One region of the Comamonas sp. FUJ_7 genome, then DNA from elsewhere that is predicted to be linked to it. Evidence: riboswitches for the same ligand, from Rfam matches in the RefSeq annotation. Region 1 holds a riboswitch; the other holds the start of a gene.
The links. A riboswitch is a leader RNA that binds a small molecule or an ion and turns the genes downstream of it on or off. The one in region 1 is predicted to bind cobalamin.
Positions count from the first base shown of each region.

Region 1 (7,660 bases):
CCCCCATGGCGCGCAGGCAGTCCAGGTTGGCCGGGTAAATAAAAGAAAAAGCAGCATCACGCGCAATGGCAATGCGCTTTCCCTCCAGCAAAGGCGGTAGCGGGGGCTTGCTTTGCGCCCCTGCCTGGGCAGGCCCTGCAAAGTTTACACACCAGTCTTGCCAGCTCGGCTGGCCGTCTTGCGCCAGCCACGGGCGCTGGCCCAGCGGGGTCTGAGCGAGTGCATCGGCTACGGCATCCAGACGCTGCATGGCATCGCCGAGTTCATGCGCTGCAATCAGGCCCAGGTGGCGCTCCGGCAGCAAGGCTGCCTGCTTGGCTTTGGCAACGGGCGCGCCCAATTGCACGCCGGGCATGGCGCCCAGCCACAAAGCGGGGTCACGCAAGCCTTGCTGGAGCAGATCGGCATGATGAGCCGTGGCAACCCGATTGGCCAACATGCCGGCCCAGCGCAAGCCACTTTGGTAATGCTGCAAGCCATAGGCCAGCGCCCCGAAGGTGCCCGCCATGGCCGATGCATCCAGCACCGCCAGCACGGGCAAGTCCAGCAACTGCGCCAGATCAGCTGCACTGGGACTGCCATCGAACAGGCCCATGACGCCCTCGACCAAGATCAGGTCGGCCTCTTGCGCTGCCTGATGCAGGCGCTGGCGCACATCGGTCTCGCCCGTCATCCACAAATCCACCGAATGCACGGGCGATCCGCTGGCCAGCTCATGCCAATACGGATCCAGAAAGTCTGGCCCGCACTTGAACACACGGACCTTGCGTCCCTGGCGGGCATGCAGTCTGGCCAAAGCCGCGGTCAGCGTGGTCTTGCCCTGGCCCGAGGCCGTAGAACTGATGAGCAGCGCCGGGCAACGCGCACCTGCTTCATGCATTGCGGTGGTAGTCATGGCGTCAGCGAGCCTCCCACTTCACACCGATGTAGCCATTGCGACCTTCGGTGGCATAGGTTCTGGCCAGCTCATAGCGCTTGTCAGCCAGGTTGTTGATACGCGCCACCAGGCTCCACTCTCGCGTGAGCTGCTTTTGGGCACTCAGATTCCAGAGCGTGTAGCCGCCCAGCACGTTCTTGTTGGCCCCATCATCAAAGCGCTTGCCCGCCGTCTGCATCTCAGCACCCAGCTTCCAGCCTGCCACCATGGTGTCGGCTGACAGGTTGGCGTAGCGCTTGGCGCGGCGTGCCAGCTGCAAGTCCTTGTCGGTATCGCGCGGATTCTGGAAGTCCACCGAGCCTTGCAGGTTCACGCTCCCCAGACGGGTGGTTGCCGCCAGCGTGATGCCTTCATAACGGGCCTTGGCCACGTTGGCATAGCAACCGCCCTTGGGGCCAGACAGCGCCACACTGGAGCAAGTGCCTTTGCCACCCACATAGTTGATCAGGTTGCTGACGTTGTTGCGATAAATAGTGGCCGAGAAACTATCGCTGCCCTTGCCCCACTTCAGGCCCAGCTCCACGTTACGGCCTTTTTCAGGTTGCAGTGCAGCATCGCCATACTGGCTAAAACGCTGATACAGCGTAGGTGCACGGAAGGCGGTTCCGGCCGAAGCCGTGGCACGCCAGTTCGGCATGAATTCATAGCCATACGCGGCGCTGCCGGTCGTGTGCCCACCAAACTCGCTGTCGCGATCATGGCGCGCATTGAGCTGCAGCGTGTGTTGCCCTTGATGCAGGCCATAGCCCAGTGCCAGGGCGTTTTGCGAACGCTCACGGGTGCCCGTGTCCAGTCCGCTGTTGACCAGCTTGTCTTCACGGCGCTCCAGTGCTGCCGTCACCGTCTGCGCACCCAGCTTCCACTCATTGTGAAAGAGATAGCTGTGCAGGCGCGTATCGGTTTCGTAAGGACTGGGTTTAGTCTGATAAAAGTCACGCGACTGCGTGTACTGCAAACGGCTGCTGTAGACATCGCTCCACTTGGCCAGCCAGCTCATGCCTACGGCACTCATCTTGTAGATGCTGCGGTCATCGGCTGCGCTGGTGTCATACCCCGCATTCATGTAGCTGGTCAGCGCCGTCGCTTCCACACGGTGGGCCTTATTGATCTGATAGCCCATGCGTGCATTGAAGGCATTATTGCGATAGCCATCGGCATCGGGGTTGGCCGTTGCCGTGGTTCTGGCGTTAAAGCCATTGCTGCTGGCATGAGAGACACCCAAGCTGTAGTCCCAGCCCCCTTCGGCTCCACTGACTCCCGCCTGTGCCTTGACCGTGCCACGGCTTCCCCAGCCCAAGCCCACATAAGGCTTGGCCTTGCCCTCCCCCTTTTTGGTGAAGATCTGCACCACTCCGCCAATCGCGTCAGAGCCATAGACCGCAGCAGCCGGGCCGCGCAGCACTTCGATGCGGTCTATCGCCTCCAACGGAATATCCTGCCAGGAAGCTCCGCCGGTGGACTGCGAGTCCATGCGTACGCCGTCAATGTAGACCGCCGTAAAGCGCGTCTCTGCACCGCGCAGATAAATACTGGTCGTAGAGCCTGCCCCTCCGTTGCGCACCATCTGCACACCTGGCAGACGGGTCAGCACATCGGCAATGCCAACTGCGCCTGCGGCTTCAATGGTTTCTCTGTCCACGATAGACATATCGGCCACCAGGTCAGACAGTGGCTGCTCAATGCGATTGGCCGTGACCACGGTTTCTTGCAGATGCACGGAGTCTGCCAATGCCACTTGCTGCGCTTGTGCCAGCGATGCCATGGTCAGCAGCGATGCCAAAACGGTGGGACGAAAAACCGAGGGGAAAGATGCGCACACGCGCGAAGCCTGCTGTGCGGCGCACAGAGACGAATAATGCGAACTCATGGAAAGCGAACCTGAACACGCTCCTGCCAGCCTACCCGCCGACAATGAGCAAACAGTGCCTGCACTTGATGCAGACACACCCATGTTGGCCGGTATCCGGGCTAGGCGAATCATCCTCTTACCAGCCTTCCCAGCGCTGAGCGCCAGTGGCTATGAGGGAAAAGGTGGAATGCTCGGCACTCCATTCGCCGACCGTTGCGGGGGCAGCGCAGGCTCGGAGAGGCCAGTGTTCTGGCCAGCTCCTCCCTGCTTCCCGTTGAACTGAGACCGCAGAAGAGCAGCCTCGAGCACCAACAGCTGCGCATTGTAATAAGCCTGTCGGCCCCTCCATCGTTCGATCGAACTAAATTATCTGCCGTTCAGGTGACGATTTTTTACTTTAAACAGCATCTTGGGGCAGACAGCGCCTGCGTATAGCGCTACGATTTTGAAAGAGACCAGCAAGTTCCCAACTGCACTGCTCAAGCAAGGCGATTCCTCGGCACAAACAGCCAAATTTGCCTGCATATTTACATCCATGCCCAGACTGCAAGACCTACAATGGCAGAGTCTATGACCACCCAGCCCTCTATTGATCTCATTGCCGAGCGTGTTGAGCGTCTGCTGGTGCGCCACGAGGAACTGCAGCGCACCAACACCCTGCTTACCGATCAGGTCATTGCTCTCACACAAGAGCGCGATTTGCTGCGTCTGCGCCTGCAGGCTGCGCGCGCTCGCGTTGATGCACTGATCGAACGCCTGCCCGCCAACCAGGGCGAGTGACCTCGTCACTTTCACCCATAACCAGACCCGCCACTGACGCCCATGAAGCAGATTGATGTGCAAATCATGCAGCAAAGCTATGTGCTGACCTGCCCCGATGGTCAAGAAGAACGCGTGCAAGAAGCTGCCCACCGCGTGGACGAGGCCATGACCCGCATTCGTGACAGCGGCAAAGTTCGATCGCGCGAACGCGTGGCCGTCCTGGCCGCTTTGAACATGGCTTTTGATGTTCTTGACCGCGATGCACAACAGGCTCACACGGCTAGCGCCGAGGCAGAAATGCACCACCTGACACAGCAGCCACCTGAAGTCGATGCCGAAGCTGCCCAAGCCCTCCATGCCGAGCAGCAACGTCAGGAAACTCTGGCGGCACAATTGATGCTCAAGCTGGACGAAGTCCTAGAGTCAGACACCCGCCTTCTTTAAGCGCTTCACCCGAATGACTCAATGGCATTTGAGTGCACAAGGCACCTGAGCAGACGTTAAAATGAGAACGTCTGCAAATCTGCCGGTTTTTATATTTCCTTGAACCAATGCTCATTGAGCACGGGCTTGATACATCACCTATTGAGCGTGATCGTCTCGCGTCAGATGAACCCAACGATAGGTTGCTCTTGCCCACCTGAACCTCCGGTTCAGGATGACGAACCGGCGGCATTTGCAGACACCTATTTTTTGTTGCTTGCTTCATTACTGCTGGAAACAAGCAACTACCCACCTTGAAAGATCCGCTCTGCGGATCTTTTTTTATTCTCCCTCGGCTGGGCCATCAGTTCCCCAGCCATGCCACGCTATTGAGGAACAGGCGCACCAACTCTGTTTGCCTGCGCACCCCCGTCTTCGAAAAGATAGAGCGCAAGTGAGCTCTTGCCGTATTGGGCTTGATACCCAAGGCCTCTGCAGCCTCCTCCAAAGACATCCCATTGCTCAAATGTGTAGCTACGGCCGTTTCTGCAGGAGTCAGATGAAAAAGTTGCTGCGTGAGCTTGACTGGAGGATCGGCCTTGCCCGTTGTGTCGCGTAGAAAAACCGCGACACTGGGACGCTGTTTGCCCTCCGTCCACTCATCAGGGGAAATACTCTGCACCACCACTCCCCAGTTCAACTGACCTGACTGGCGAGTGATGGACATACCTTCCATCATTGAGGTACGAGCCATTCTGGGAGAAAGCAGCGCATCGCGAATGAGGCGCTGCAGCTTGCGATTGTCATTGGCATAAACGGCCTCAAGTGCACCGTTATTGATTCTGATTCCGTCACCTACATTCAAGATCGTTTTCGCGGCAGGATTGGCCTCAATCATCCTCCCATTCTGATCAAGAATCACCACCCCCATCATCAGCTGGGCAGTGGCTCGCCCGTACAGCGATATGACCTGCCGGTCTCGGTGCAGGTTCAGTTGCAGGTTCAACACTCTCTTGAGATGAGGCACCAGCATCCGCACGAGATCACGCTGCCTCTGCTCAAAGGCACCAGTAGTGCCTGCCCTAGTGATACGCAAACCATAGGAGCAACCGTTATCGGTGGAAACATCAACTGCCAGTATGTGCTCAATCCCCACACCCTTACACCACTCTGTGTAGTAGCGACAGGCATGCCATTCAGCCTCCGTCATCACATCCAGCAAGGTGACAACGCTATCCTTGGCAATCCCCACAAAAGGGCTCCATTGGGCATATGGGTCATAGGGCATGACCTCCGCACGACTACCTGTCGCGGAAATGACCCAGCCGAGATTCTCGCCATTGGGATCTCTTACAACAAGAGAGGCAAAGTTACCTGCCGCATGGGAGCGCAAAAGTTCGAGAAAGAGCTTCCATTCCTGAGGATCTATCGCTGTTTCATACAAGGCAGAAATCAGCTGACTCAAGCTCTCAGTACTAATGACTGCATCACCTTCTAGTGCCTTAGGGCAAACAGACTCAGATCCCCCAAGCACATGGAAGCGGTTAGCCGCCTCCACAGGGGTTCCAAGATAGCTATAGAAGTCAAAAGTTGCGTAATCGCTTTTGGGCATTTGCTCTCTCAAAAAATCCGGCCCATCAAGCTGCTCAACTCCGAGCACGCTCACAGCAGCTCAACACCCCGCGTCCAAACTTCAGCTTGGAAATAAACGGATTGTTCTGCATTCGCAGCGATCACACATCGTCAACTCAGACGATAAAGACTTGGAAGATGAGAGCCCCGAGTGCTTATTGCAAGCCGGAGATGCGGGTATTCCCCTCATCCTCACCTAAGTCGTACGACTGCCACTGCGGTCTACTCTGCGACGCGCCCTGCTCAAGCCGTCTCCTGAATTGATCTGCAGGCAAGGCCGGCGAACACAGGTAGCCCTGGAAATAGTCTCCTTTCATTTGATCAATTGCGAGGCATTGCTCTTGCGTCTCCACCCCTTCAGCCACAAGCTCCACACCTAACGCCTGCCCCATGCTGATAATGGCTCCCACAATCGCCTTGTCCCCGGCATCATGCGGCAAGCCACGCACAAAGCTTTGGTCAATCTTGATCTTTGAGATCGGCAGCTTCTTGAGGTAAGCCAAACTTGAATAGCCTGTGCCAAAGTCGTCGATCACCAAGCTCACACCAAGCTCCGCAATTTGGTGCACTCGCTGCGCCATTTCCTGCGCCTCCTGCAACAAAATGCTCTCCGTCAACTCAAGCTCCAGCCATCGGGCCGGTAAACCGCTGTCTTTGAGAACACGGGTCAAGCGGTCTACAAAATCAGGCTGTCGGAACTCCAGTGCCGAGACATTGACCGAGACCTTGACAGGCGTCCCCGCGGCCTGCCAGCGGGCTGCCTCCTGTACAGATTGCTCCAACACCCAGGCATCAAGCGCCACCACATAGCCAGACTCTTCCGCCAAAGGGATAAAAGCAGCAGGTGATATGACACCTAGTTCAGGATCTGTCCAGCGCAACAGCGCTTCTGCAGCCACAATTCGGCCCGAGCGGATATGCACCTGGGGCTGGAAATGCACTGCCATATGCCCCTTGCTCAAGGCTTGTCGCATGGAGTGCTCCAGCTTCATGCGCGAGAGCAGGCCCGCGCTCATCTGAGGCTGATAAAAGCTGAAGTTGCCGCGCCCACGCTCCTTGACTCGATACATGGCAATGTCAGCCTGGCGAATCAACTCATCCAATGTCAACCCATCCGCCGGGAACTGAGCGGCACCGATGCTGCACTGCACGGAAAATCCTAGTCCGTCCAGCATGAGCGGCTGACGCATCTCCTCCAAAATACGAGCGGCTACCGCAGAAGCTCCTTCCCCCGTGCAGCCACTCAGATAGATAACGAACTCATCACCGCCTTGGCGGCAAAGTATGTCGGCAGGCCGCAGCAGTGCACTCAGTCGTTGAGCCACCAGCTTCAGCACCCTATCGCCAAAATCATGACCCAAAGAGTCATTGATGATCTTGAAGCGATCAAGATCCAAAAACAAAATACTGAAAGGCTGGGAACTGAAGCGGGCTGCAGCAATTACGGTCTGCACATGACGACTCAGATGCTGCCGATTAGGCAGCCCCGTCAAAGCATCGCTGTACGCCAATTGCTCAATCTGCTGCTGGGCACTGCGTTGCATCGTCATATCACGCATGAAGCCTATGCTTTGCATCAAGCGACCATAGCCATCTCGCAAGGCAACCCAGGAAAGCCAGACAGCACAGCGCTGGCCCTCACTTTGCTTGAGCCAGAGATTGCCCTCCCAAAAGCCCCCGACCTCCCAGCACTCAGCAGCTTGCTGCCACAAATCCTCCACCTGCCCGTTATCGGACTCAAAAATGGTCCAAGCGGAGCGCCCCAGCACAGTCATACCATGCAAGAGCTGTACACCTGCGGGGTTTACCTGCACGATGACCCCATGTGCATCAGCGATGAAAATGCCATCCAGACTGGACTCAAAGACCCGTGCTGCCAGACGCAACTCTGCAGCCGAATTGGACTCCACCGTAATGTCCCGGTAGGAATAGATACGCCCTATTGCAACACCGCGGCTAAGCTGAGGCACTGACCTGCGCTCTAGCACTCGCCCACTTCTAAGCTGCAGCACTTCAGAAGTTTGCGGCACAGACAGATCCTGTGCACCCTGCAGCAA
Region 1 covers NZ_JBXXZI010000001.1:128,022-135,681, reverse strand. Annotated here, with positions in the region: gene AC2I9W_RS00655 (cobyrinic acid a,c-diamide synthase CobB) at 1-895, opposite strand, end outside; gene AC2I9W_RS00650 (TonB-dependent receptor domain-containing protein) at 900-2,804, opposite strand; cobalamin riboswitch at 2,875-3,114, opposite strand; gene AC2I9W_RS00645 (DUF904 domain-containing protein) at 3,357-3,566, shown strand; gene AC2I9W_RS00640 (cell division protein ZapA) at 3,609-3,992, shown strand; gene AC2I9W_RS00635 (helix-turn-helix transcriptional regulator) at 4,336-5,583, opposite strand; gene AC2I9W_RS00630 (sensor domain-containing protein) at 5,759-7,660, opposite strand, start outside.

Region 2 (7,660 bases), on a different contig from region 1:
CTCGAAGGAAATGCCGAGGTCACTGACCGCACCCTGTTCTGGCGCTACAAGTCTCAGAGCCAGCGCGCGATACGCCAGGGCCCTTGGAAGTACCTCAAGATCAACGACAACGAATTTTTGTTCAATGTCGTCGACGACACACGCGAGCGCGCCAACCTCAAGGAGCATTACCCCGAAATATTTGCCCTGCTGCGCCAGCAGTGGCAAGAGTGGGACAGGCAACTGCTACCCATTCCCGCTGAAAGCTACAGCCACGGTCTGTCACCCGACATTCAGGCAGACCGCTATGTACCGACGCGTCTGAGTCAAGGCTAAGCCCCATCCATGCAGCCAAACAGCTGACTGCGTTATCCTTCACAACCCGCAAGAACCAATGGCTGCCCGTCATTGGTTCTTGTGCTTTCATCTGTACGGATTTCGCCCCATGACTGCTGCCCACGCCCTGCCCTGTATTGCCATTGCCGGCCCCACTGCCTCAGGCAAGACGGCGGCAGCGCTGGCGCTGGCCGAACGTCTGGCACAAGGAGGACAAAAGACCGAGATCATCAGTGTGGACTCCGCTCTGGTCTACCAGGGCATGAACATTGGCACGGCCAAGCCCACCGCGGCAGAACTGGCCGCCGTGCCGCATCACCTCATCGACATCATCGACCCGCTGCAGGCCTATAGTGCGGCCGAGTTCGTGCGCGACACGCAAAGACTGGTCGATGAAATCCGCAGCAGCCATGCTATTCCCTTGCTGGTGGGTGGAACCATGCTGTACTTCAAGGCCTTGATGGATGGGCTGGATGAAATGCCGCCCGCCAACCCCGAAGTACGCGCCATGCTGGATGCGCAGGCTGCTGTGCGCGGCTGGCCCGCCATGCACAGCTTGCTGAGCGGGCTGGACCCCATTACCGCCGCCCGCCTGGCGCCCGGCGACAGCCAGCGCATTCAACGCGCACTGGAGGTCTGGCATATCTCGGGCAAGCCCCTGTCCAGCTTTCACACTACCAAAAACAAAGCAGGTCCCGCAGAGCAGATGGGCCTTGCAGCACTTTTTTCCTTGGAGCCCGCTGAGCGCACCTGGTTGCACCAACGTATTGCACAGCGCTTTGACCTGATGCTGGAGCAAGGCTTTCTGGACGAAGTACGTCAGCTGCGCGCACGCGGTGATCTGCATCTGGATCTGCCTTCCATGCGCTGTGTGGGCTACCGCCAGGCATGGGAAGTGCTGGACGCCTTCGAGGCCGATCCCAGCAAGCCACTGGATATGGCCAGTCTGCGCGAGCGGGGCATTGCCGCCACCCGCCAGCTCGCCAAACGCCAGATCACCTGGCTGCGCTCCATGCCGCAGCGCCACGCCATTGCCTGCGATGCGCCCGATGCGCAGCAGCAACTGCTGGATGCGGCCATGGCAGCCATTGATGCAGCGCAGCAAGCAGCCCGCTAAGACCTGCTGCTGCAGCGCCCGTCGTTAAGATGGCCGCATGGCTGCCAACGACTCATCCCACGCCCATCCGCTGCTGCAGGTTCGCAATATTGCCAAACGCTATGGCGAAGGAGATGCCCAATCCAGCGTCTTCGAGCAGATCAGCTTCGAGGTTCAGCGCGGTGAATTTGTCGCCATCATCGGCAACTCCGGCGTAGGCAAGTCCACGTTCCTCAATTGCCTGGCAGGACTGGACAGCTGGCAAGAAGGCCAGGTTCTGCATCAAGGCACAGACCTTTCCACATTGGATGAAGCCCAGCGCGCCATCTGGCGACGGGCACATCTGGGCTTTGTGTTTCAGGCCTTTCATGTGCTGCCGCACCTGGATGTGGTGCAGAACATCGCCCTGCCGCTGATGCTGCTGGGCCGCATGAATGCCCAAGGTCAGCAACGCGTGCAACAGGTACTGCAAGCCGTGGGGCTGGAAGGCCTAGGCCAGCGCCTGCCTCAGCAGCTCAGCGGTGGCCAGCTGCAGCGCGTGGCCATTGCCCGTGCACTGGTGCACTCACCGCCTCTGCTGCTGGCTGATGAACCCACCGGCAATCTGGACCCGTCAACGGCCCAGCAAATCATGGACTTGCTACTGGCGCAGACGCGCGAGCAAGGCACGGCCTTGGTGCTTGTCACCCACTCCACTGAAGCCGCCAGGCGCGCCGACCGCGTGCTGCGGTTGACGGCCAGCGGCATGCATGAGGAACGCGCCTAGCGCGGGTCGCGCACCTTGTAGCTCTTGCTGACGAAAGGCACTTCCTCCACGCCTCGGCGTTGATTGACCGTCAGCGTCATCGCAAAGAACAGATTGCACAACACATTGCACATGCGCGGCAGGATCTCAGGAATCTCGCACCCCTCCTGCTCCACTCGCACCATGCAACGAATGGCTTTCTTGGCCGCAGAGCGCGCCTGATGCAGCTGCGGCACAGGGGCGGCACCTCGCGGCAGCACAAAGGCATGAAAGCGCTCTCCGGCCTGCTCGCGGTAATAGTCAAGGCGCTGCTTGAGCCAATCCAGATCTGCCTCATCTACTGCCAGCTTGCCGCGAATCGAGCCATTGATATGAAAAGCCAGCGGCTGTATGCGATCCAGGTCTTCGCGCAGATCGGCAAACTCAGCTGGCGTTGACTCCAGCGCGCTGCCAATCAACCCGCACAGCTCATCGGTGGTCACTTCAAAGTCACAGAGGTAGGAGATCTCACAGATAAAGGGATAGCAGACTTCGTCAAAGTTTTTGCTGAGCTTCATGGATTGAACAATCAAAAATCGAGTCGCCGCAAGCAGGCGGCAAAAATGGTGGCTGCTTCATCTAGTCGAGGGCCGGGGCGGGTCACAGTGCGTCCCTCCTCCGCCGTCAACTGACAGACACGGTGCTGCTTTTGCCCGGGCTGTACGGCTCGCATCTTCTGCCAACCGGGCCTGTCTTCGAGCTTGCGCAAGCTGCTGCCGTGATGCGCCAAGATGATGAGGTCAGGATCTGCGCGCAGCACAAACTCTGGCGATAGTCGAATGAATGGGCTGGCTGCATCCGGTGTGATGTTGCGCACCCCCAGATGGCCCAGCAGCTGCCCCATGAAGGAGCGTGGGCCTGCGGCATACATGGCGGGGTCAACTTCCAGATAGACACGCGGCTCCTTGATCTGATGACGCGCCTTGACAGGGGCGACGACAGTCTCCAGTCGGTGCTGCATCTGTTGCCATACGGCCAGCGCTTGCCCGGTCTCCAGTGCTTCATCCACCTTATGCATCACCGCCTGCACCTGCTCGATCGTGGCGGCATCGGCCACCAGATATGAAATCCTGGCGGCCTGCAAACGAGCTATCACGCCATCCACCCGTCCCAGCAGTACCAGATCAGGCCTGAGAGCCACGATGCGCTCCATATCCGGCTGCCAGGTCTTGCCCAGTTGGGGCAGGCTGCGCACCTGCGGTGGATCTTGCGAGAACTCGTCAACCCCCACCAGCCGATCACAAGCGCCCAGCGCACAAACAGTCTCTGTAGCTGACGGCAGCAAGGAGATGATGCGCAGAGGCGGCGCGGCCTGCGCCACGCCTGCCCAGCACAGAGCTGCTGCCGCCAGCAACCACCGCTTTAGCGAGGAGTCCACTTCACGCTGACAAAGAAGTTGCGACCTGCATTGGCATAACCCTTGCTGGGCTGGTAATCCTTGTCGGTCAGGTTATTCAGCCGCGCCAGCACACTCCACTGCTTGTTGACCGCATATTCGGCATACAGGTTGAAGAGACTGTAGCCACCCAGCTGCTGGGTATTGGCCACATCCACCTGACGCTGGCTATAGAGCTGTGCCTCCGCACCCAGCACCCAGGCATTGACCTGGGTGTCTGCGTACAGCTTGAGCATGCGCTTGGAGCGATAAGGCAGCAGCTTGCCGTTTTCGCGGTTGATGGGCTGCATCATGTCCAGCGATCCGCCCAGGTTCCAGCCGGAAAGACGAGTGCTGCCGGACAAGGTCAGGCCCTTGATATTCACACTTTGCCAATTGCTATAACAGTAGCAGGAAGAGTCCCACGCAATTTGGTCATGCACGCGATTTTGGTATATCACGGCTGAAAGCGTGTTAGAGCCCTGTTCGAAGTGCAAACCAGTTTCTATATTGCGGCTGCTTTCGGGTCGTAGATCTGCAGCAGCCTGGCCAGTAAAGCGCTCGTACAGGGTTGGTGTGCGAAAAGCGGTTCCTGCCGACGCCACCCAGCGCAACTGATCGTTGATTTGCAGACCATAGCCCAGACCACCCGTGGTCTTGCTTTTTTGGTCTTTCACCTCATCGTGACGCACATGGGCATTGAGGCTGTGTGCGCCCGAACTGTAGTTCCAGCCCAGAGCCAAGGCGTTCTGTACTCGCTTGCTGTCAGTGTTCTGAGTCCAAGCGTAACGGGTATCCAGCGAATCTTCATTGCGCTCGTAGTCCACATTGAAGCGGTTGGCACCCAGCGTAAAGATGTTCTGCCACAGCAGGCCATCACTTTTGCCCTTGGCCGACTCGGGGGAGCTGGTACGGCGCTCAGTATCCATCTCGGTATGGGAGAGCTGCACCACGCTGCGGTACATCTCGTTCCATTGCGCGCCCCATTTCAGGCTGGCTGTGGTGGTTTCTACCGTGTCGTAATCGTCAAAAGGCGCCGGGCTCTGGTCATAGTGAGACTTCAGGCGGTTGTAGCGCAAGCTGCCATCCAGCGCATGAATGCCCGCCTTGTAGCCCAGGTTTACGCTGGCGGAGCTATTGGAGTAACCATCCTTGTCCGTATTATTTAAGCCGTAAGGCGTGACAACATCCCAGCCGCGGCTGCGCTCATCGGCCAGATTAAAGGCATAGGTCAAGCCATTCGCACCACCTGTCAGGCCTGCAGCCGCTTTGCTGCTGCGATAGCTGCCAAAGCCCAGCTCCGCATAAGGCAAGGGTGCACCCTCCTGTCCCTTGCGCGTGAAGATCTGAATCACTCCACCCATGGCGTCCGAGCCATATACCGCAGCTGCAGGGCCGCGCAGCACTTCGATACGCTCGATCTGTGCCAGAGGCAGGGATGCCCAGTTGCCACCGCCTTGCATTTCTTGTGTGCTGTAACGCACGCCATCCACAAACACAATGGAGTGCTGATTGCTCATGCCGCGCAAATACACGCTGGTCGCCTGGCCGGGACCACCATTGCGATTGATCTGAACACCAGGCACACGCGCCAGTACATCGGCCACGCCTACAGCGCCTGCACGGCTGATCTGCTCGCTGTCGATCACGGTCATATCGGCCGTGATACTGTCCATGCTTTGCGGAATACGCGTGGCCGTGACCACGGTTTCGGCCATCTGCCGCTCTGTCTGCGCCTGGGCAGTCAACGCACAGGCAGACAAAGTAGCCGCCGCCACCCAGGTCAGTCGAAAAGAAGAAAAAGCAGATGCAGACGCACGCAAGGCAGCATCGCCTTGAGCGAAGGAGATAGAGCTGGACATAGAAGTTCTCAAACAGTTGGCACCGGCGTCCCCGCCTGATGCGTCCCACACCAGAGGCTTTTTCAAGCCCTGGCCCATGTTTGGCCGGTATCCAGACTGATGCACGCGCTGCCTGGCCTTCCCAAAGCGCAATGCGCTTCAGTGGCTGCGATAGACAGCGTGGTTTTCACCTGTGCACTCACTGTTGCGGGGGCAGTACATGCTGAGCCTGCGGTGATTGCAGACCTCCATGTTTCCCGTTTAACTGCTGCGTCAGAACAACGCCGCGAGCACCAAAGCGCGCTATTTTAGCGATCTGTCCCACCCAGCACTGCACCCAATGGCCGATGCAGAATTTCGGCCTCCGTTTTTGATGACTCCTACCTCCTTGTTTTTGCTGCTCAGCAGCTTTTCATGGCAAGAGCTGCGCCAGCACCCGTGGCGTACAGCTACAGCGCTGATCGCCATCATGCTGGGCGTGGCTCTGGGGTTTGCAGTGCATGTCATCAACCAATCTGCGCTTGATGAGTTCTCGCGTGCGGTGCGCAGTGTCAACGGCCAGCCCGATCTGCAGTTGCACGCCATGCAGGGCAGCTTGCCGCTGGCGCTGTACCCGCAGGCTGCACAGGCCGAAGGCGTGGCCAGCGCCGTGCCCTGGCTGGAGACCTCGGCCCTGCTGCCATCCAGCGCAGCTCCTTCGGGCGATGCCACAGCACGCAGCACTGAAGGCGCAGTCACAGCCAGCAACACCAAGGGCGCTGCACGCGGCACCACGCTACGCGTGCTGGGCAGCGATGCGCTCAAGCTTGCTCACATCGCCCCGGCACTGATGCCGCGCCTATTTGAAGGCGGCAACCGGCTTGATTTGTTCGCCCCTGATGCGGTGTTTCTCAACGCCTCTGCTCTACAAGCCCTGCAACTAAGCCCCGATCAGGCCCCAAACGCCCCCTTGAATTGGCTGCTCAATGGTCAGCCGCAGCAGCTACGCATTGCCGGCACCGTGGCAGCCAGTGGCGCGCCCGTGGCCGTGATGGACATTGCCGCCTTGCAGCAGAAGCTGGCTGACTTTGAAAGGCTGGACCGCATCGACATCTTGCTGACCGACAGCGCCAGCCGCAGTCAGGTCACCACCGCCCTGCATGCGCTGCCAGACTGGCAGAGGCAGATATTGATACAGCAGCCCAGCGACGACCAGCAGCGCGTGGGCGAGATGTCACGCGCCTACCGTGTCAATCTGACGGTTCTGGCGCTGGTGGCCTTGTTCACCGGGGCATTTCTGGTGTTCTCGGTGCTGGCACTCAGCGTGGCGCAACGCGCACCGCAGTTTGCGCTGCTGGCAGTTTTAGGAGCCACGCCACGCCAGCGCATGGCACTGGTGCTGCTGGAGGCGCTGGCACTGGGCATCATCGGTAGCCTAGCCGGCATTGCTCTGGGCAGTGGCCTAGCATGGCTGGCCCTGCAGGTGCTGGGCGGCGATCTGGGCGGCGGCTTTTTTGCCGGGGTTCAACCCAATTTGCACTGGAGCTCAATAGCGGCCGTGGTCTTCGGCCTGCTCGGTATTGCCGCCACGCTGGCTGGCGCATGGTGGCCTGCACGCACTGCCATGGATTTGCCCCCGGCTGCCACGCTCAAAGGCCTTGGCAGCGCCCATGAAAAAGCGCCGCATATCTGGCCCGCCTTGCTGCTGCTTACAGCCAGTGTGGCACTGGCCTTTATGCCGCCTGTGGCGGGCATTCCACTGACCGCCTATATCGCCGTGGGCTTGCTGCTGCTGGGCGGCATGGCGGCGCTGCCGTGGCTGCTGGGTGCCGTGCTTGGCATGGTCCCTTCAAGCCTCTCACGCCAGCCGCTGGTCATGTTGGCACTGGAGCGCGCACGCCGTATGCGCCACGCCACCACCGTGGCCGTCGGCGGCGTGGTGGCCAGCCTGAGCCTGGCCGTGGCGCTGACAGTCATGGTCACCAGTTTTCGCGGCAGCATGATGGAGTGGCTCGATGCCGTGCTGCCCGCCCCTCTTTATGTACGCGCCGCCGGTGGCTCAAGCCGCGCAGATGCAGCCCTGCTGCCTGCAGACGCCGCACAGCGCATCAGCCAGTTACCGGGTATAGAGCGCGCACAAGCCATGCGCAGCAGCACCTTGGTACTGAGCCCTGAGCGCCCGGCCATCAGCCTGCTGATTCGCCCACTCAAAGGTGATCAGGCCATGCAACTGCCATGGGTCGACGGCCCGCTAACCTCAGCGCGCAGCG
Region 2 covers NZ_JBXXZI010000002.1:247,433-255,092, reverse strand. Annotated here, with positions in the region: gene AC2I9W_RS04905 (sulfatase family protein) at 1-315, shown strand, start outside; gene miaA (tRNA (adenosine(37)-N6)-dimethylallyltransferase MiaA) at 425-1,432, shown strand; gene AC2I9W_RS04895 (ABC transporter ATP-binding protein) at 1,470-2,177, shown strand; gene AC2I9W_RS04890 (ATP:cob(I)alamin adenosyltransferase) at 2,174-2,713, opposite strand; gene AC2I9W_RS04885 (ABC transporter substrate-binding protein) at 2,725-3,573, opposite strand; gene AC2I9W_RS04880 (TonB-dependent receptor domain-containing protein) at 3,558-5,432, opposite strand; cobalamin riboswitch at 5,498-5,723, opposite strand; gene AC2I9W_RS04875 (ABC transporter permease) at 5,785-7,660, shown strand, end outside.
Region 2: linked by a shared signal. The riboswitch ahead of AC2I9W_RS04880 (TonB-dependent receptor domain-containing protein) and the one ahead of AC2I9W_RS00650 (TonB-dependent receptor domain-containing protein) in region 1 are both predicted to bind cobalamin.